3 regions of the Pseudomonas sp. GW821-FHT09H03 genome follow, and region 2 is predicted to be linked to each of the others. Evidence: predicted binding sites of a transcription regulator. Region 2 holds the regulator's gene; each other region holds the start of a gene.

What was found. Region 2 encodes sigma-54, which starts transcription at its own class of promoters, with help from an activator protein. Its sites were predicted from a motif close to ANTGGCATNNANNTTGCTNT; they were not measured.
Region 1: the regulator sigma-54 is predicted to act here: its motif matches at 4,012-4,031, upstream of AC07OG_RS10775 (CmpA/NrtA family ABC transporter substrate-binding protein).
Region 3: the regulator sigma-54 is predicted to act here: its motif matches at 3,444-3,463, upstream of flgB (flagellar basal body rod protein FlgB).

Annotation. Positions count from the first base shown of each region.
Region 1 is NZ_JBWKOF010000006.1:203,848-210,486, forward strand. Features, by position in the region: gene rlmKL (bifunctional 23S rRNA (guanine(2069)-N(7))-methyltransferase RlmK/23S rRNA (guanine(2445)-N(2))-methyltransferase RlmL) at 1-1,967, opposite strand, end outside; gene rmf (ribosome modulation factor) at 2,497-2,712, shown strand; gene AC07OG_RS10770 (quinone-dependent dihydroorotate dehydrogenase) at 2,902-3,921, opposite strand; gene AC07OG_RS10775 (CmpA/NrtA family ABC transporter substrate-binding protein) at 4,151-5,362, shown strand; gene AC07OG_RS10780 (ANTAR domain-containing response regulator) at 5,378-5,953, shown strand; gene AC07OG_RS10785 (nitrate/nitrite transporter) at 6,271-6,639, shown strand, end outside.
Region 2 is NZ_JBWKOF010000008.1:46,722-53,360, forward strand. Features, by position in the region: gene pmbA (metalloprotease PmbA) at 1-738, shown strand, start outside; gene AC07OG_RS13045 (HPr family phosphocarrier protein) at 883-1,155, opposite strand; gene rapZ (RNase adapter RapZ) at 1,171-2,028, opposite strand; gene ptsN (PTS IIA-like nitrogen regulatory protein PtsN) at 2,031-2,495, opposite strand; gene hpf (ribosome hibernation-promoting factor, HPF/YfiA family) at 2,508-2,816, opposite strand; gene AC07OG_RS13065 (RNA polymerase factor sigma-54) at 2,891-4,384, opposite strand; gene lptB (LPS export ABC transporter ATP-binding protein) at 4,569-5,294, opposite strand; gene lptA (lipopolysaccharide transport periplasmic protein LptA) at 5,294-5,842, opposite strand; gene lptC (LPS export ABC transporter periplasmic protein LptC) at 5,829-6,401, opposite strand; gene AC07OG_RS13085 (KdsC family phosphatase) at 6,409-6,639, opposite strand, start outside.
Region 3 is NZ_JBWKOF010000021.1:61,412-68,050, forward strand. Features, by position in the region: gene flgE (flagellar hook protein FlgE) at 426-1,778, opposite strand; gene flgD (flagellar hook assembly protein FlgD) at 1,809-2,531, opposite strand; gene flgC (flagellar basal body rod protein FlgC) at 2,547-2,990, opposite strand; gene flgB (flagellar basal body rod protein FlgB) at 2,994-3,401, opposite strand; gene cheR (protein-glutamate O-methyltransferase CheR) at 3,770-4,597, opposite strand; gene AC07OG_RS24080 (chemotaxis protein CheV) at 4,645-5,577, opposite strand; gene flgA (flagellar basal body P-ring formation chaperone FlgA) at 5,661-6,422, shown strand; gene flgM (flagellar biosynthesis anti-sigma factor FlgM) at 6,619-6,639, shown strand, end outside.

The DNA.
Region 1 (6,639 bases), on a different contig from region 2:
GCCATCACATCGCCCTGCTCCAGGCGGTTCTTGTCGGAGAAACCGTTCAGCGACAGGTTGCGCCGCGCCCAGTCCAGATAGGTTTTCGACAGGTCGACACTGGTGGTGCTGCGCGCGCCACCCTTGGCGGCATGCACGCTGGCGGTCGCGGTGTAGCAGAACAGGTTGAGGAAGCGTTTGCCCGCGGCTTCTTTCTGGATGCGCATGCGCATCGGCCTGTGGTCGAGGAACAAGCCGGTGTCGAGGTAATCGGTGAGGTTGACCAGCAGCTTGATGCCACCTTCGTTGACCTCGACGAATTTGCCCTGTGCCGCCTGACGCTCGTACTGCTTGGTGCCGCTCTGACGCTCGCGGCGCTTGACCACCACGCGGCTCTTGTCGATGTTCAAGGCCTGGGGAATTGCAGCCAGGGCATCGAACATGCGCGCCGAGGCCTTTTCCGGATCGATGGATTTCGGTGCGGCGTATTCCTGAACGTGGACCCAGTCGTGATACAGGTCGATGGCCATGGAGTATTCCGGCATGTCGGCATCGTAGACGCGATAGCAGTCGATGCCTTCACGCTTGACCCACTTGCCCATGGCCTTGAGGTTCTTCTGCAGGCGGTTGGCAAACATCTGCCCGCCTTCGCTCAGGCGTGGCTGCTCGATCACCGGTGCCGGTGCTGGCGTCGGTTTGATCGGGTTGCCGTTTTTGTTGTACTTGCGCTCTTGCGGCTCGCTTGGGGCCTGATCGTAGGCCGCCTGCTCGCGCTCGACCTGGCGCTGCTCCGGTGTACGACGTTCGCCGGTGACGAACTGATCCGGCAGCACCTTGATCAGCAACAGCTTACACGGCAACGCGCCGTTCCAGAACGAATACTGTTTGTGGCTGCGGATGCCCATGCGCTTGCCCAGATCCGGTGCGCCGGTGAACACCGCCGCCTCCCAGTTCAGGCAGGCCTGACGCAGGCGTTCGCCAAGGTTCTGGTAGAGGTAGAGCAGGCTCGCCTCATCACCCAGACGCTCGCCATACGGAGGGTTGCAGATCACCAGGCCTTTCTGGTTCTGGTCCGGGCGCGGCTCGAACGTCGCCACTTCGCCCTGGTAGATCTTGATCCACTCGCTCAGACCGGCGCGTTCGACGTTGTTACGCCCTGGCTGAATCAGGCGCGGGTCGGCTTCGTAGCCACGAATCCACAGCGGTGGCTTGGCCAGGCCGGCAGCGGCACGCTCGGAGGCTTCTTCATGGAGTTTTTTCCACAGTGCTGGAACGTGGCCCAGCCAGGCGGTGAAGCCCCATTGCTCGCGGCGCAGGTTCGGCGCGATATCGGCGGCAATCATCGCCGCCTCCACCAGGAACGTACCGACACCACACATCGGATCGGCCAGGGCGCCGCCTTCGGCCGCGATGCGTGGCCAGCCGGAACGGATCAGGATCGCCGCCGCAAGGTTTTCCTTCAGCGGTGCCGCGCCCTGCTGCAGGCGATAACCGCGCTGGTGCAGGCTGTGGCCGGACAGATCGAGGGAAAGGATCGCCTCGCCGCGATCCAGACGCAGGTGAATGCGCAGGTCCGGGTTGAGCTTGTCAATGGACGGGCGATCGCCCTGCGGGGTGCGCAGTTTGTCGACGATCGCATCTTTGACCTTCAATGCGCCGAAGTGGGTGTTGTCGATACCCGAGCCATGGCCGCTGAATTCGACGGCCAGGGTGCCGTCATTGAGCATGTGGTCTTGCCACTCGATATCCAGCACACCGTGATAGAGGTCTTCTGCATCCTTCATCGGGAAACGCTTGAGCACCAGCAGCACCCGGTTCGCCAGGCGCGACCACAGGCACAGGCGGTAAGCGGTTTCCATGGTGGCCATGCCGCGCACGGCAGAAGTGTGCTCACGCGCTTCCTCAAGGCCAAGCCCGATGGCTTCCTCGATCAGCAGGCCTTCGAGGCCCTTGGGGCAAGTGAGGAAGAGTTCGAAACGATCGGACATGGGAATTCCAGAACCTTTAGCGAGTGACCGGGCAACGCATTGCCGGTCCGGTTTTGTATCAGGCGCTTTTCTAGAAGAACGCCCGCGTGGCACGAAGGTGTGCCGTTCCACCCTTGCTGCCCGGGTTAAATGAGCTTAGATGCAAAGACAGATAAAAAAGTTGATGCCACAAAAAGACATAATTCGACCCTTCGTCGAATAATCGCCCTCGGCAACGGGAGACATTCTCACTAAGGATTAAGCCCATCATTTTTGCAGGGGGCCGATCATACCGGGGTTTGGCTCACAACGACGGGTTAAACATCGAGTTGCTTAGTGCCATAGCACATTAATCGTTACTTCCTTATGACAAAACGATCATTCCCTCGATGTGACGCATTGGTTAGAACTCATCTCAGGTTGGCGCCGCAACGACGCCAACACCCTTGGCTCGTCACGCCGGCAACGAGCCCCAACGGCAGAGTATTTCTGCCAGACCTCGATCGAGGTCAACGCGATGAAAACAGTCAACAAGTGAGGGCTACACCCTATGAGAAGACTTAAGCGTGATCCGTTGGAAAGAGCATTTTTGCGCGGATATCAATATGGCGTTGGTGGCAAATCCCGTGAGCTTTGCCCATTTACTCTACCGTCGGTACGTCAAGCCTGGATTAACGGCTGGCGAGAAGGACGCGGCGACAACTGGGACGGTATGACCGGCACTGCGGGAATCCATAGACTCAACGAACTTCACGCCGTCGGCTAAACACAGGGCACAACACTCCGACACGACAATCTGAATCAGTATCGAATTAACCACGCACGTCCCATCCGGACGGCGGGCTTCGGCCCAGGGGCTCCTTAAAGGAGCCCTTTTTTGTGCCTGCCAAAAACTCAGCAGCAAACTATTGTGGCGAGGGGGCTTGAGTGAACAGCGTTACGCTCCCCCAAGCGATCAGCGCAAGGCGGCGATGGCATCCACGGATTCACGAATCAACGCCGGCCCTTTGTAGATGAAACCCGAGTAGATCTGCACCAGGCTCGCACCCGCGCTGATTTTCTCCGCCGCGTGTCGGCCTTCGGTAATGCCGCCCGCCGCGATGATCGGCAACTGCCCACCCAATTGCGCCGCCAGCACTTTCACCGTGTGGGTGCTCTTGTCGCGAACCGGGGCGCCAGACAAACCACCCGCCTCATCACCAAACTCCATGCCTTCGACGCCTACGCGGCTCAGGGTGGTGTTGGTGGCGATGACCGCGTCCATGCCGGTTTCGATCAGTGCCTGGGCAACTTGCGCGGTTTCTTCATCGGTCATGTCCGGCGCGATCTTGATCGCCAGCGGTACATGTTTGCCATGGCGCAGCGCCAGCTCCGCGCGGCGCTCGGCCAGGTCGGCGAGCAATTGCTTGAGAGAGTCGCCAAATTGCAGGCTGCGCAGGCCCGGGGTGTTCGGCGAGCTGACGTTTACCGTCACATAGCTGGCGTGGGCGTAGACCTTGTCCAGGCAGATCAGGTAGTCGTCGACCGCACGCTCGACCGGGGTATCGAAGTTCTTGCCGATGTTGATGCCCAGCACGCCCTTGTACTTGGCTGCCGCCACTCGGGCCAGCAGGTGATCGACACCAAGGTTGTTGAAGCCCATGCGATTGATGATCGCCTCGGCTTCCGGCAAGCGGAACAACCGCGGTTTCGGATTGCCTGGCTGTGGACGCGGGGTGATGGTGCCGATTTCGACAAAACCGAAACCCAGTTGCGCGAAGCCGTCGATGGCCGCGCCGTTCTTGTCCAAGCCGGCCGCCAGACCCACCGGGTTGGGGAAGTCCAGGCCCATGACGTTCACCGGGACCTTCGCCGGCGCCTTGCACAACAAGCTGTTGAGCCCCAGGCGTCCTCCTGCGCCGATCAGGTCCAGGGACAGATCGTGGGAAGTTTCCGGGGAAAGTTTGAACAACAGCTGACGGGCCAGGGTGTACATGGGCAGGTCGGACTCAGGGCTACGAAAAGTGGGGCAGATTATAGCCGCGCATCAGGGTTGCAAGCGAGGCGCACGAGAAAATCAGCCAGCGATGGCATATGCCTTGCACCTCTACCGGAATCAGCACCCTTGCCAATGGCGGGATAGGTGCAAGGACGATGGCGTCGTCACCCGGCCTGGCGGACGCAGTGGCCTGGGGCGATGCCTTTTTTTTGAAGGTGCCATAGCAATGAACGAACCCTCAACCACCCCCTTGGCCTGGGTCAACGGCAGCGACGCCCCGGAAAAGACCGAAATCAATCTCGGTTTCATGGCCCTCAGCGATTGCGCATCGGTTGTGGTCGCCGCCACCCAGGGCTTTGCCCAACCCTATGGGCTGACCCTTAACCTCAAGCGCCAATCCTCCTGGGCCGGCCTGCGGGACAAGCTGGTCAGCGGCGAACTGGATGCCGCCCACAGCCTGTACGGCCTGGTGTATGCCGTGCACCTGGGTATCGGCGGCGTGGCGGCGACGGACATGGCGGTGCTGATGGGCCTCAACCAGAATGGCCAGAGCATCAACCTCTCCCACGGATTGCAGACGCAGGGTGTGAGCAGTCCTGAAGCACTCGAGCGGCACGTGCACCAAACTCGCTCAAAACTCACCTTCGCCCAGACCTTCCCCACCGGCACTCACGCCATGTGGCTGTATTACTGGCTCGCCAGCCAGGGCATTCACCCATTGCAGGATGTCGATAGCGTGGTAGTGCCGCCACCGCAAATGATCGCGCACCTGCAAGCAGGGCGTATCGACGGTTTCTGCGTCGGCGAGCCCTGGTCCGCCAGCGCGGTGCAACAGGATCTCGGTTTTACCCTGACCACCAGCCAGGCGATCTGGCCCGATCACCCGGAAAAAGTCCTTGCTTGCACCCGTACTTTCGTCGAGCAATACCCCAATACCGCGCGGGCGCTGGTGATGGCGATTCTGCAAGCCAGCCGGTTTATCGAGCAAAGCCAGGAAAACCGTCGCAGCACGGCGCAGTTGCTCAGCGCCGCGCAATACCTCGACACGCCACTGGAGTTTATCGAGCCGCGCCTGCTCGGCGACTATGCCGATGGTCTCGGCAACCGCTGGCAGGACCCGCATGCGCTGCGGTTCCATGCCAATGGCGAGGTCAATCTGCCGTACCTGTCCGATGGCATGTGGTTCATGACCCAGTTCCGCCGCTGGGGGTTATTGCGCGACGATCCGGACTACCTTGCCGTAGCCCGACAGGTGCAGCAACTGGACCTGTATCGGCAGGCCGCCGATGCCGTCGGCGTTGCCGCCACGGACAAGGAAATGCGCCGCAGCCAGTTGATTGACGGCAAAATATGGGACGGCACAGACCCGGCCGGTTATGCCCGTGGTTTCAAGCTGCACGCGATGAGCGACAGCACGCCGCTGCTCGCCAGCCACTGACAGGAGACTGCAAATATGTTGCGAATCCTGCTGATCAACGACACGGCGAAGAAAGTCGGGCGGCTGAAAGCGGCACTGACGGAAGCCGGGTTCGAGGTAATCGACGAATCAGGCCTGACCATCGACCTGCCCGAACGCGTCGAAACGGTGCGTCCGGACGTGATCCTGATCGATACCGAGTCACCGGGGCGCGATGTCATGGAGCAAGTGGTGCTGGTGACCCGCGACCAGCCCCGGCCAATTGTGATGTTCACCGACGAGCACGACCCCGGCGTGATGCGCCAGGCCATCAAGTCCGGGGTCAGTGCCTACATCGTCGAAGGTATTCACGCACAGCGTTTGCAGCCCATTCTCGACGTAGCCATGGCGCGTTTTGAAAGCGACCAGGCCCTGCGCGCTCAATTGCATGCCCGCGACCAGCAACTGGCCGAGCGCAAGCGCATCGAGCTGGCCAAGGGCCTGCTGATGAAGATGAAGGACTGCAACGAGGAAGAGGCCTACACCCTGATGCGCCGCCAGGCCATGAGCCGCCAGCAGAAGCTGATTCAGGTCGCGGAGCAGATCATTGCCATGAGTGAGTTGTTGGGCTGAAGCCTTGTAGTGGATGTCCTGCCCCTCGCGAGCAAGCCCACTCCCACATTTTTCCCAGTGGGAGCGGGCTTGCTCGCGAAGGACGCACCTCAGCCCCACCTGTTGGCACAAATCTGGCTAAGCAATAACCACAGGTAACCAACGGCGGTTGCCCCACCTACGACAAAGACGTCGCTCACCCCGTTTGCCCAAGGCGAATCGGGTGGCGGCGTTTTTTCGTTCTGGCCCCACAGCTCGGGGTCGGTGGTGCAGCCCACAGGCGCCCCACCTGCAAGCTCCTGACTCCTTCTCGAGACTCTTCACAGCTGAGGTGCGCGATGAATTCAAGCTTCTGGAAATCCGGCCATACCCCGACATTGTTCGCGGCCTTTCTCTATTTCGACCTGAGCTTCATGGTCTGGTATCTGCTCGGCCCACTGGCGGTGCAGATTGCCGCTGACTTGCACCTGACCACGCAACAACGAGGCCTGGTGGTGGCCACGCCGATCCTGGCCGGTGCCATATTGCGCTTTATCATGGGGATGCTGGCCGATCGCCTGTCGCCAAAGACTGCCGGGCTGATCGGCCAGGTGATCGTCATCTGCGCCCTGTTCGTCGCATGGAAACTCGGCATCCACAGTTACGAGCAAGCCCTGTTGCTGGGCCTGTTCCTGGGCATGGCCGGTGCGTCGTTCGCTGTCGCCCTG
Region 2 (6,639 bases):
TGGTACGACGTCAATCGCCAGGGCAACTTGCTGGCTGACCCGGTGAGCATCGGCCAGCGTGCCGCGCAACGCGCAGCCAGTCGTCTGGGCGCGCGTCCGGTGCCGACCTGCGAAGTACCGGTGCTGTTTTCCGCTGAATTGGCCGGTGGTCTGTTTGGCAGTTTCCTGTCGGCGATTTCCGGTGGCAGCCTGTATCGCAAGTCATCCTTCCTCGAAGGCACCCTGGGCCAGAAGCTGTTTCCGGAGTGGCTGACCATCGATGAGCGTCCACACCTGATGCGTGCCATGGGCAGCGCCGCGTTCGACGGTGATGGCCTGGCGACCTATGCCAAGCCGTTCGTCGAAAAAGGCGAGTTGGTGTCCTACATCCTTGGCACCTACTCCGGCCGCAAGCTCGGCATGCCGAGCACCGCTAACGCTGGCGGCGTGCACAACCTGTTCGTCACCCATGGCGATGAAGACCAGGCGGCCTTGCTGCGCCGTATGGGGCGCGGCCTGCTGGTCACCGAGTTGATGGGGCAGGGACTGAACATGGTCACCGGCGATTATTCCCGTGGAGCGGCGGGTTACTGGGTCGAGAACGGCGAAATCCAGTTCGCGGTGCAGGAAGTGACCATCGCCGGCAACATGCGCGACATGTTCAAGCAGATTGTCGCGGTCGGTAATGATCTGGAGCTGCGCAGCAACATTCGCACGGGTTCGGTATTGATCGAGCGGATGATGGTGGCGGGTAGCTGATTCCCGGTCGCAACACAAAAGGCGCGTCACCCATCGGGTGGCGCTTTTTTTTAGATCAAAAAATCGCGGCCTTCGTCAGTTCCTGCAAGTAATCCAATGCAGGAGCTGCCGAAGACTGCGATCTTTTGATCTTGATCCTGACTGTTACTCGCCTTCGTCGAAGAAGTTGTTGATCAACGCCACCAGCGCGGCCAGCGCTTCATCTTCCTGCTCGCCTTCAGTACTCAAATGAATCGTTGTGCCTTTGCCAGCCGCGAGCATCATCATGGCCATGATGCTTTTGCCATCGACCATCGATGTGGGTGTACGACCGGCCCGGATCTGGCACGGGTACTGACCTGCCACCCCAACAAATTTCGCAGAAGCGCGGGCGTGCAGCCCCAGCTTGTTGATGATTTCGATTTCCAGAGCAGGCATCGCGGTGTGAATCCTTTAGCTGAGGTCGCGGTGGCGAACCTGGACGTTCTTCAGAGATTGTTGCAGGACCTGGCCAAGACGTTCGGTCAGGTACACGGAGCGGTGATGCCCGCCGGTGCAGCCAATGGCAATGGTGACGTACGCGCGGTTGCTGGCGGCAAAACGCGGCAGCCACTTTAGCAGATATGTGGAAATATCCTGGAACATCTCTTCGACATCCGGCTGCGCTGCAAGGTATTCGGCAACCGGCTGATCGAGACCGGACTGCTCGCGCAACTCCGGTTTCCAATAGGGGTTTGGCAGGCAGCGCACATCGAACACCAGGTCGGCATCCACCGGCATCCCGCGCTTGAATCCGAAAGACTCCACCAGAAACGCGGTGCCGGGTTCCGGCTGGTTCAGCAGGCGCAGCTTGATGGCATCACGCAGCTGATACAGGTTCAGGCTGGTGGTGTTGATTTTCAGGTCGGCGAGGTCAGCGATGGGCCCGAGCAGAAGGCTCTCGACGCTGATGGCTTCGGCCAGCGAACGGTTGGCATTGCTCAGTGGGTGGCGCCGGCGGGTTTCCGAGAAGCGCTTGAGCAGGGTCTCTTCGTCAGCGTCCAGGTACAGGACATCGCAATGGATATGGCGACTGCGAACTTCCTCGAGCAGGTCGGGAAAGCGCGACAGGTGGCTTGGCAGGTTGCGCGCGTCGATGGATACGGCCACCAGCGGCTGAGTCAGTTCAGTGTGGATCAGCGCTGTTTGCGCGAGTTCCGGCAGCAGCCCGGCAGGCAGGTTGTCGATACAGTAATAGCCGTTGTCCTCGAGTACATCGAGGGCGGTACTTTTACCTGAGCCGGAACGGCCACTGACGATGATCAAGCGCATGATTACTGACCGTTCTGCTCGTCCAGGACAACCTGATACAAGGCTTCGTTGCTTGGGGCGCTACGCAGCTTTTCCCGTACTTCCTTGCGGTCGAGCATGCTGGCGATCTGCCGCAGCAACTCAAGGTGCGCATCGGTAGCGGCTTGCGGGACCAGCAGTACGAACAGCAGGTCAACCGGTGCGCCGTCGATGGCGTCGAAATCGATGGGTGCGTCCAGGTGCATCAAGGCACTGATGGGCGAATTGCAGCCCTTGAGGCGGCAATGGGGAATGGCGATGCCGTTGCCAAACCCGGTGGAACCGAGTTTTTCACGGGCAATCAATGCCTCGAAGACATCTTGCATCTCCATGCCCGGCACTTCGCGGGCGATCAGATTGGCAATTTGTTCGAGGGCTTTCTTTTTACTGCCGCCCGGCACGTTCACCAGGGAACGGCCGGGGGTCAGGATACTTTCAAGTCGGATCATGGGTTGGGAGTGTTAACGACCGGTTGCGCCCTGAAGGAGGCTCTGGGTCTTTTCCTTATGCTTTTTGAGTTGGCGATCCAGCTTGTCGGTGAGTGAGTCGATAGCCGCATACATGTCGTCATGTTCTGCGTTTGCGACTACTTCACTACCGGGAATATGCAAGGTGGCTTCGATTTTCTGCTTCAGCTTTTCGACTGTCATCGTGACCTGCACGTTGGTGATCTTGTCGAAATGCCTTTCCAATCGTTCGAGTTTTTCGCCGATGTAGGTGCGAAGAGGTTCGGTCACTTCCAGTTGGTGTCCACTGATATTGACTTGCATACAGCTTCTCCTTCGTTGCCAGTGCATAAAGCGGTAGATCAGATGATCTACCACTGGAACGCTGTGGCGTGGCTCTACATCAACCGCTTACGTTCGCTCGAAGGCGCGATCCCGAGGGATTCGCGGTATTTGGCGACGGTGCGGCGAGCCACCTGAATGCCTTGTGCTTCCAGTAAACCAGCGATCTTGCTGTCACTCAATGGCTTTTTCTGATTTTCCGCGGCAACCAGTTTTTTGATGATCGCGCGGATCGCCGTAGACGAGCATTCACCGCCTTCGGAGGTGCTGACGTGGCTGGAGAAAAAGTATTTCAGTTCATAGATTCCCCGAGGGGTGTGCATGAACTTCTGGGTGGTGACCCGGGAAATCGTCGATTCGTGCATGCCCACCGCTTCGGCGATGTCATGCAGGACCAGCGGCTTCATGGCTTCATCGCCGTACTCGAGAAAACCGCGCTGGTGCTCGACGATCTGGGTCGCCACTTTCATCAGGGTCTCGTTGCGGCTTTGCAGGCTCTTGATGAACCAGCGGGCTTCCTGCAACTGGTTACGCATGAAGGTGTTGTCGGCGCTGGTGTCGGCGCGGCGCACGAAACCGGCGTACTGGGCGTTGACGCGCAGGCGTGGCACCGACTCCTGATTCAGTTCGACCAGCCAGCGCTCGTTGTCCTTGCGCACGATGACGTCCGGTACGACGTACTCGGCTTCGGTGGACTCGATCTGCGAGCCGGGCCGAGGGTTGAGGCTCTGAACCAGTTCGATCACCTGGCGCAGCTCATCTTCCTTGAGTTTCATGCGGCGCATCAGCTGGCTGTAGTCGCGGCTGCCCAGCAGGTCGATGTAGTCGCTGACCAGGCGCTTGGCCTCGGCCAGCCAAGGGGTCTTGGCCGGCAACTGGCGCAATTGCAGCAGCAGGCACTCGCTCAGATTGCGGGCGCCGATGCCAGCGGGCTCGAATTGCTGGATGCGGTGCAGGACGGCTTCGATTTCGTCCAGTTCAATGTCCAGCTCCGGATCGAAGGCTTCGAGGATTTCCTCGAGTGTCTCGTCCAGGTAGCCCTGATTGTTGATGCAGTCGATCAGGGTGACGGCTATCAGCCGATCGGTGTCGGACATCGGCGCCAGATTCAACTGCCACAGCAGGTGGCTTTGCAGGCTTTCGCCAGCCGATGTGCGGGTGGTGAAATCCCATTCGTCGTCATCGTTGCTTGGCAGGCTGCTGGCGCTGGTCTGATAAACGTCTTCCCACGCTGTATCGACGGGGAGCTCGTTGGGAATGCGCTCGTTCCAGTCGCCTTCCTCCAGGTTATCCACCGTGGGGGCGCTTTCCTGGTAGGAAGGCTCCTGAATGTCGGTATTGGGCTTCTGTTCGGCACTGTCGGCCAGGGGGTCGGAATTGTCGAAGTCGTCGCCTTCTTCCTGGCGTTCGAGCATCGGATTGGACTCCAGCGCCTCCTGGATTTCCTGTTGCAGGTCCAGGGTCGACAATTGGAGCAGGCGGATGGCCTGTTGCAGCTGCGGTGTCATCGTCAGCTGCTGGCCCATTCTCAAGACTAGCGATGGTTTCATGGCAGGGGCTTAACACCTTATTCGCCGGCGCACATGCGCCATCCACTACAGGGCGCCGAAGCGCCAAACATAAGCAAATTATATGCCCGAAACTGCAGTGTTTGCCTAGAGCGCTGTAACAATAAAAAAGTGTTGATTTTTTATCGAGATAAGCACTCTGGCGACCTGCCAGACACCTCAGCGCTTACAGGCGGAACTCATGGCCCAGGTAAACTTCCTTCACCAGGTCGTTGGCCAGGATGGTCTCGGCGTCGCCCTCGGCGATCAATTGGCCATCGTTGACGATGTAGGCGGTTTCGCAGATATCCAGGGTTTCACGGACGTTGTGGTCAGTGATCAGCACGCCAATGCCCTTGGCCTTGAGGTGGTAGATGATCTGTTTGATGTCGCCCACCGAAATCGGGTCGACGCCGGCGAAAGGTTCATCCAGGAGGATGAATTTCGGGTTGGTGGCCAGTGCCCGGGCGATCTCCACGCGGCGGCGCTCACCGCCGGACAGGCTCATGCCGAGGTTGTCGCGGATGTGGCTGATGTGGAATTCCTGCAGCAGGCTTTCCAGCTCCTTGCGGCGACCGGCCTTGTCGAGTTCCTTGCGGGTCTCGAGGATCGCCATGATGTTGTCGGCCACCGAGAGTTTGCGAAAGATCGATGCTTCCTGCGGCAGATAGCCGATGCCGGCCTTTGCACGGCCGTGCATTGGCTGGTGGCTGACGTCCAGGTCGTCGATCAGCACGCGACCCTGATCAGCCTGCACCAGGCCTACGATCATGTAGAAACAGGTGGTCTTGCCGGCGCCGTTGGGGCCGAGCAGGCCGACGATCTGACCGCTGTCGATGGACAGGCTGACGTCACGTACGACCTGGCGGCTCTTGTAGCTCTTGGCCAGATGCTGAGCTTTCAGAGTTGCCATTACTGGGCCTTTTTCTCGTCGGTTTTCTTCTTCGGCTGGATAACCATGTCGATGCGCGGGCGCGACTCGGTCACCTTGCTGCCGGTAGCGCGACCGGCGCTGGCGAGCTTCTTCTCGGTGTCGTAGACGATTTTCTCGCCCTGGGTGATGTTGTTGTCCTTGTCGACAACTTTGGCCTTGTCGATCAGCACGACGCGATTTTGCGCGGCGTGGTACTGGATCGTCACGCCCCAGCCCTGCACAGGCTTGGTATCACCAGCCGTTTGCAACTGCTCGAAGTAGGCCAGATTGCCCACCGAGGTCACCACGTCGATGTCACCGTTGGGGGTGCGGGTCATGGTTACCTTGTTGCCGGTAACCTTCATCGAGCCCTGGGTGATGATTACGTCGCCGGTGTAGGTGGCAACACCGTTCTTGTCGTCCAGTTGGGCGTCGTCGGCCTGAATGCGAATAGGCTGTTGTTGATCGTCCGGCAGAGCCCAGGCGCTCACGCTTCCCAGTGCTGCGCCCAGACTGAGCAAAATCGGAAGGGTTTTAACGAGCCTCATACTGTCCTCTTACGTTCGATAGCAGGTGTATCCTGCTTTCTTTCAAATACGCTTTCATTCCCTTGCCAGTCGATACACCGCCAGCGCCGTCGATTCTAACGTCTTGCTCGGTCTGCGCATATTCTTGCTGCGGGAACACCGTCATGCGGGTGCTGGTGATCAGGGTTCTTCGGTTTTTCTCGTCGAAGCGGGTGATGCGCACGTCATCGATCAATTCGACTTCCGTGCCGTCCGGGTTTACTTCAGCGCGCAAACTCTGGACATGCCATGGAAACTCCGTACCGCGAAACATATTCAGGTCGGGGTTGGTCAGCAGTGTCACTTCGGTCGCCTTGAGGTGTTCGACCTTGTCCGACGTCATTTCGTATTGCAATCCGCCGTCCGGCAGGAACTGCACACTGTGCGCATTGATGGCGTAATAGTCGATGGCACTTTCATCGACAGGCACAACCGGCTTGTCGAGGAAACGTTCAGGGCTGATGTTCCAATAGCCGACCGCGGCGAATATCGCAGCGATGCAACCGAACAGTAGTGTGTTGCGAAACTTTTTGCTCAGCATAGTGGGCTCACAGGTACGCAGCGTTGGCCGCATCGAGGCGGCCCTGGGCGCGCAGGATCAATTCGCAGAATTCGCGTGCGGCACCTTCGCCGCCACGGGCAACGGTAATGCCGTGGGCGTGTTCGCGCACGAAGCTGGCGGCGTTGGCCACCGCCATGCCCAGGCCTACGCGGCGAATCACCGGCAGGTCCGGCAGGTCGTCGCCAAGATAGGCGACCTGTTCATAGCTTAGATTGAG
Region 3 (6,639 bases), on a different contig from region 2:
CCTAGAAACAGGGTCAAACGACAAAAAGTATACGTTTCTTGGTTCTGAAGCGTAAACTCAAGCGCTGAACCCCCTGTCCAGCCTGGGCTCTACGAATCTATACGAATTGTACCTGGGCACTCTGCCAATAAGCTGAGCCGGTAAGCGCTGCAAAGTGCTTACCTGAAACCCCCGATCAGCCTCTGGCAGGTCGGGGGTTTTCTTTTGCCCCAGGGAAAGTGGTTACCGGCCTGGCGCCTTCGCGGGCAAGCCACGCTCCCACAGGTTTTGCAGCGCGCCCGCTAACGAAAACCGACACAAAACCTGTGGGAGCGTGGCTTGCCCGCGAAGAGGCCATCGGCGACAACACAAAATCCCGGTGCCTGATAAAAACCCATAAAAAAACCCCTCTCTCGAGGGGCTTCCTTATGCAGCATCAACCAACATCAAGTCATCTGAATGATGGTCTGCATGATGGTGCTCTGGGTGGAGATGGTCTTGGCGTTCGCCTGGTAGTTGCTCTGCGCCTTGATCAGGTCAACCAGTTCGTTGGTCAGGTTGACGTTGGACTCTTCCAGGGAATTGGACTGGATCGAACCCAGACTGCCGGTTTGCGGCGCATCATAACCAGGAATGCCCGAGACGTAGGTTTCCTTCCAGCTGGTGCCGCCTACTGGTTGCAGACCCTGTTCGTTGGCGAAGCTGGCCAGTGAAATCTGGCCGATCGGCTTGGTCTGGTTGTTGCTGAAGTTGGCCAGCAGCACTCCGCTGCCGTCGATGGTCAGGTTGGTGATCTGGCCGGTGGCGTAGCCATTCTGCGCCGGGATCGAACGAGCGGTATCGGCGTTGAACTGCGTGGTGTTGCTCATGGAAATGCTCAACCCTGCCGGGTCGGCGGCTGCGCCGTTGGCGGCCCAGACGCCGGCGGTCACGGTGCCTGGTACCCAACCGTTGATCTTGAGATCGCTGCCGATAACTGGCGCAGGTGCCGGCACGGTCGGTGGAACGGTTGGTGGCACCGGGGTGCTGACCGAAACCAGTTTGCCAGACGTATCGAACGTCATGGTCGAAGGAACCGGGTCGACCGCAGTTGGGCCAGTCGGCGCGCTGCCATCCGGGTTGCGACCATCGATCAGCGTGTAGGTATCCCAAGTGTTGGGACCGGTTTTCACCATGTATTGATCCATGGTGTGCTGGTTACCCTGAGTGTCGAAAATCGGGGTGCTGAACTGCTTGGTGAAGGTTTGCGTCTTGGTCGGATCAAACTGGTTGGAAACAACGGCCTGATCAATGATCGGCGCCGTGGAGTTCAAGTTGATCGTCGAGGAGACACTGGTGGTGGCTTTTGGCGCCAGGTTGGAGGTGTCGAGGCGCAAGTCGGTCAACACGCCATTGACGATCTTGCCATCGGCATCCACACCGTAACCTTGCAGACGCGAGGTGCCATCGGTGTTGGTGACGAAACCTTCCTTGTCGACCTTGAAGGTACCGGCACGGGTATAGGACAGCGAGCCGCTGTTGTTCAGTACGAAGAAGCCGGAGCCGTTGATGCCCATGTCCAGCACGTTACCGGTGTTGTTGATGTCACCCTGGGTAAACTGCTGGGAAACGTTGGCCAGACGCACGCCGTTGCCGACGGTCTTGCTGCCTGTACCCAGGCGAGTCACCGAGTACACGTCTTCGAACTCTGCACGGGACGATTTGAAACCGGTGGTGGCGACGTTGGCGATGTTGTTGCCGGTCACGTCCAGTTGTTTGTTGGCTGCATAGAGACCGCTAAGGCCGATATTGAAAGACATAATCCACTCCTTGTGCCGTGTTAGTCGGCTCTACATACCAATGGTTTGTACTTTGGACAGGGCAATGCTGCCCAGCCCGGCCAGATTAAGCATCAACTCACCGCCGGTCTGGCTGATGGTCACGCTGTTGACGGTGGCTGGCAGGTTGGTGATCAGCGCTACCGACTGGCCATCAATGGTGCTCGTCGCCCCGAAGGTATAAGTGCCGGCAGGTACCGTCTCACCCGCATCGTTCTTGCCATCCCAGATGAAGCTGGCATTGCCGGCTTTCTGCGCGCCCAGATCGATGGTGCGTACGGTTGTGCCGGTGGAGTCGGTGATTTTCAAGGTGGCCGAGGCCACCGATGCCGGTACCACTACCGTGCCGCTGAGGCTCTTGGTGGTATCGACCACCGCCTTGTCGCCAGGGGCAATGACCGAACGGCCCACCAGCGACGAAGCCTGCAATGCCTGGGACGAGTTGTAGTTGCTGGCCAGACCGGTCACGGTGTCATTGAGCGTGGTGATGCCTTCCAGACTGCTGAACTGGGCCAGTTGAGCGACGAACTCGCCGTTGTCCTGGGGCTCCAGCGGGTTCTGGTTTTTCAACTGCGTCACCAACAATTGCAGGAACGCATCCTTGCCCAGGGCTTTCTTGCCCGTGGCGCTGCCGGTGGCTGCCCCCAGACCGTCCTGCGTGGTAGTGGCCTTGACCGAGGAATTGGCCAGGATGTCATTGAGGCTCAAACCACCGGTGGAATCGGTAACACTCATCTGAGTCGCCCCTTATCACTGACCGAGGGTCAGGACTTTCTGCATCATGGTTTTGGCGGTGTTCATCATTTCGGCGTTGGTCTGGAACGAACGGCTCGCGGAAATCATGTCGGCCATTTCTTCCACCACGTTGACGTTCGGGTAGTAGACGTAGCCCTTGGCATCGGCCGCCGGGTGATTCGGCTCGTAGCGCGCCTCAAGATTGCTCTGATCTTCGACCACACCCAGCACCTGTACGCCTTGACCGGCCGCATCCTGGTTCTGGAACAGCGAATTACTGCCACCGCTCTGGCCACCCTGGAACATGGTGGCGAATACCGGATGACGTGCGCGATAGGTCTGGTCGATGCTCGACGAGACGGTCTCGGCGTTGGCGATGTTCGAAGCGACGGTGTTCAAGCGAGTGGTCTGGGCACTCATGCCGCTACCGGCAATGTTGAAAACACTGGATAGAGACATGGCTTACTCTCCGCGCAGGGCTGACATCAGCCCTTTGAATTTGCTGTTGAGCAGGGTGAAGCTGGCCTGGAAGCCAACTGCGTTTTCCGCGTAGTTCGACTGTTCCAACTGGGCGTCCACGGTGTTCTGGTCGATCGACGGTTGCATCGGCGTGCGATACATCAGCGACCCGTCACCATTGCCCAGGCCCTCGGCTTCGATATGACGGCTGTTGGTCATGTTCAGGGCGAAGGTGCCGTTTTTGGTTTTCTCGTTCTGCTCGGCGAGCACTTTCGAAAAATCCAGATCCCGAGCCTTGTAGTTCGGGGTATCGGCGTTGGTGATGTTGTTGGCCAGGACCTCGGCACGCTGGGCGCGAAAGCCCAGGGCTTGTTCGTGGATACCGAGCGCTTTATCGAAGCTGATGCTCATGTCGGGAAACCTTTGGGTGACCTGATTTTTCGTACGTTGAAGTTAGCAAGCCTCATGCCAATTCAAACAAGCCCGTAAACCGGGGCTTTGCGAGCAGCGGCAAGGTGGCAATGCCAGAAAAGCGGCAACGGTTTTCCGGCGCATGCCGCTTTTCTGCCGCCTGACTCGGTGTGGAGAACAACACTGACCTTGTGGGAGCGGGCTTGCTCACGAAAGCGGTGTATCAATCAACGTTGATGGCGACTGGCAGGACGCCTTCGCGAGCAAGCCCGCTCCCACTTTTGGATCGAAGCGACACTGAAGTAATCATCAAGCATAAAAAAACGGGAGCCCTTGAGGACTCCCGTTCTTTGATGACGCCGACAACATCACTTGGCCTGGTAAATGATACCCGGGCTGCACTGCACCATCTGGTAATGGTCCGGCAAACCGTTCAGCGCTTCGGACGCACCAAGGAACAGGTAACCGCCCGGCTTCAACGTGCTGTGAATACGCAACAGGATGTCCTTCTTCACCTCGGCGGAGAAGTAGATCAGCACGTTGCGGCAGAACACGATGTCGAACTTGCCCAGGCTTGCGTAGCTGTCCAGCAGGTTGAACGAACGAAACTCCACCCGGCTCTTGATCGGCGCCTTGATTGCCCAGCGCCCCGGCCCCTTGGGGTCGAAATAACGCTGCAGGCGCTCGGGTGAAAGACCACGACCAATGGCGAGACTGTCGTACTCGCCGGTCTTGCAGTTGTTCAACATGGTGCCGGACAGGTCGGTGGCAACAATCTGCACCCCCATGCGCAACTGGCCCAGGTTGATACGTTCAAACTCGTCGATGGCCATCGACAGCGAATAGGGTTCCTGACCCGACGAGCAAGCCGCCGACCAGATACGCAGGCGCTGGCCGGGGCTGGCCTTGATCGCTTCGGGCAGTACCTTGTTCTTCAACACCTCAAACGGATAAGTGTCACGAAACCACAGGGTTTCGTTGGTGGTCATGGCGTCTACCACCTGCTCACGCAAACCGCTGCGTGGCTGGGTTTGCATGCGCTGGACCAACTCACCCAGAGACTTGATGCCTTGCTGCTCCATCAGCTTGTTGAGACGACTGGAGACCAGGTACTGCTTGTTTTCACCGAGCAAAATGCCACAGGCTTTTTCCAGGAAAACCCGGAACTGTTCGAAATCCAAATTACCCGTAGACAATGATGTCCGCCTCTAAAATCGTGTTGACCGCCAGGAGCAACGAGCCCCTAGCTGAAGTCTGCTGCTTTGATCCGGTCGACTACCCGGGATGCCAGGTCATCAGGGCGAAATTTGGCCAGGAAGTCATCGGCACCAACTTTCTTGACCATCGCCTCATTGAAAACACCCGACAACGAAGTGTGCAGGATGATATGCAGATTCTGCATGCGCGGGTCGTTGCGGATCTCGGCCGTCAGGGTGTACCCATCCATCTCCGGCATCTCGATGTCGGAGATCATCATCAGGAACTCGTCCCCCGGTTTCTTGCCTTCATCGACCAGCTTGCGCAGGTAATCCAGTGCCTGGCGCCCGTCATTGAGCGCTACGACTTCTACGCCGACCGTTTGCAGGCATCGCGTGACCTGCTTGCGCGCCACGGACGAGTCGTCGACCGTCAGTACACGCAAGGACAACGCCTTGTGCTGGGTTTCAACATCCACTACGCCAACCGAAATCACCTCAGAAGTAGGCGCCACCTCCGCCAGCACTTTCTCGACGTCGATGATTTCGACCAACTGGTTGTCGACCCGTGTCACCGCCGTCAGGTAGTGATCGCGACCGGTGCCCTTGGGTGGCGGATGGATCTCCTCCCAGTTCATGTTGACGATGCGCTCCACCGAGCGCACCAGGAAACCCTGGGTCTTGGTGTTGTACTCCGTGATGATCACGAAAGGATTGTTCTTGTCCTTCAGAGCACCAGAGCCGGTTGCCATCGCCAGATCAAGGATCGGGATGGTCGCCCCGCGAATATTTGCCACACCGCACACCACAGGACTGGATTTTGGCATCAACGTCAGTTTGGGGCATTGCAGCACCTCCCGAACCTTGAATACGTTGATTCCATACAGCTGCTGACCGTCGAGACGAAACAACAACAGCTCAAGGCGATTCTGCCCCACCAGTTGCGTGCGCTGGTTCACCGAATCCATTACACCAGCCATGCCCAGACTCCTACACCAACGCCAAGTGTTGTTGCGACGCACCTTCATCACTAAACGGCACGGCGCTTGCTTTTTTATCTGTCATGAACACAGAACCGACATTTTTCCGACACCTGACCACGCCCTGCCGCAAATTATTCGGCGTGTTCGCGGCCGTTTGCCTGTTCAACGCTGGCAGCCCTGCCCTTGCTGACGCGGTTACCTTGCCTGACATGCTTATCGGCGTCACCCAGGGGTTTCTTGAATTCACCGTAGAAGACTATCTGGCTACCAGTCAAACCGAAGGTCGCTACGAGATACAGGTCAACCAGCTCGATCCGCGACTGCGCATGCCCATGTGTGACAAGGAATTGACAGCGTCACTCGAAAGCCCGGCCAAGCCACTGGGGCGCGTCACGGTTAAGGTCCGTTGTGAGGGCGCCAGCCCCTGGACCGTCTTCGTACCCGCTCAAGTACGCCTGTTCCGCGATGTCGTGACCGTCGCCCGGCCATTGCGCCGCGCAGCCATCGTCGAGCCTGAAGACGTGATCCTGCGCGAACGCGACATCAGCTCGATCAACCAGGGCTACCTGACTTCCCTGGACCAGGCGATCGGGCAGCGACTGACCCGACCAATGGTCGCAGACCAGTTGATTACCCTGGTGCATATCGAACAGGCGGAAGTCATACGCAAGGGCGATCAGGTCGTGATTACCGCCCGCAGTGGCACGCTCAGTGTGCGAATGCCCGGAGAAGCCCTTTCAAACGGCGGCCTGAGCGAACAGATACGGGTGAAAAACCTGAACTCTCAACGGGTTATCAAGGCGCAGGTGACCGCGCCCGGGCAGGTGGAGGTATTCATGTAGGGAGTTGATTTGGCGATGTTCTGTGCCCATCAAGCGCCTGGCTTGCGAAAACATGGCGCTGGCCCCGGCGGTTCCCTAAACTGTGCCCTATGCACGGCAAGCGTTGACGCGCGCAGACTCATTGATAAATGAGCCTAAAGTTTTCCAGGGTATGGCCGAAAACAGGGCAAGCGTCCAAATTCCCAGAGGTTTTATCATGGTCATCGATTTCAGCCGT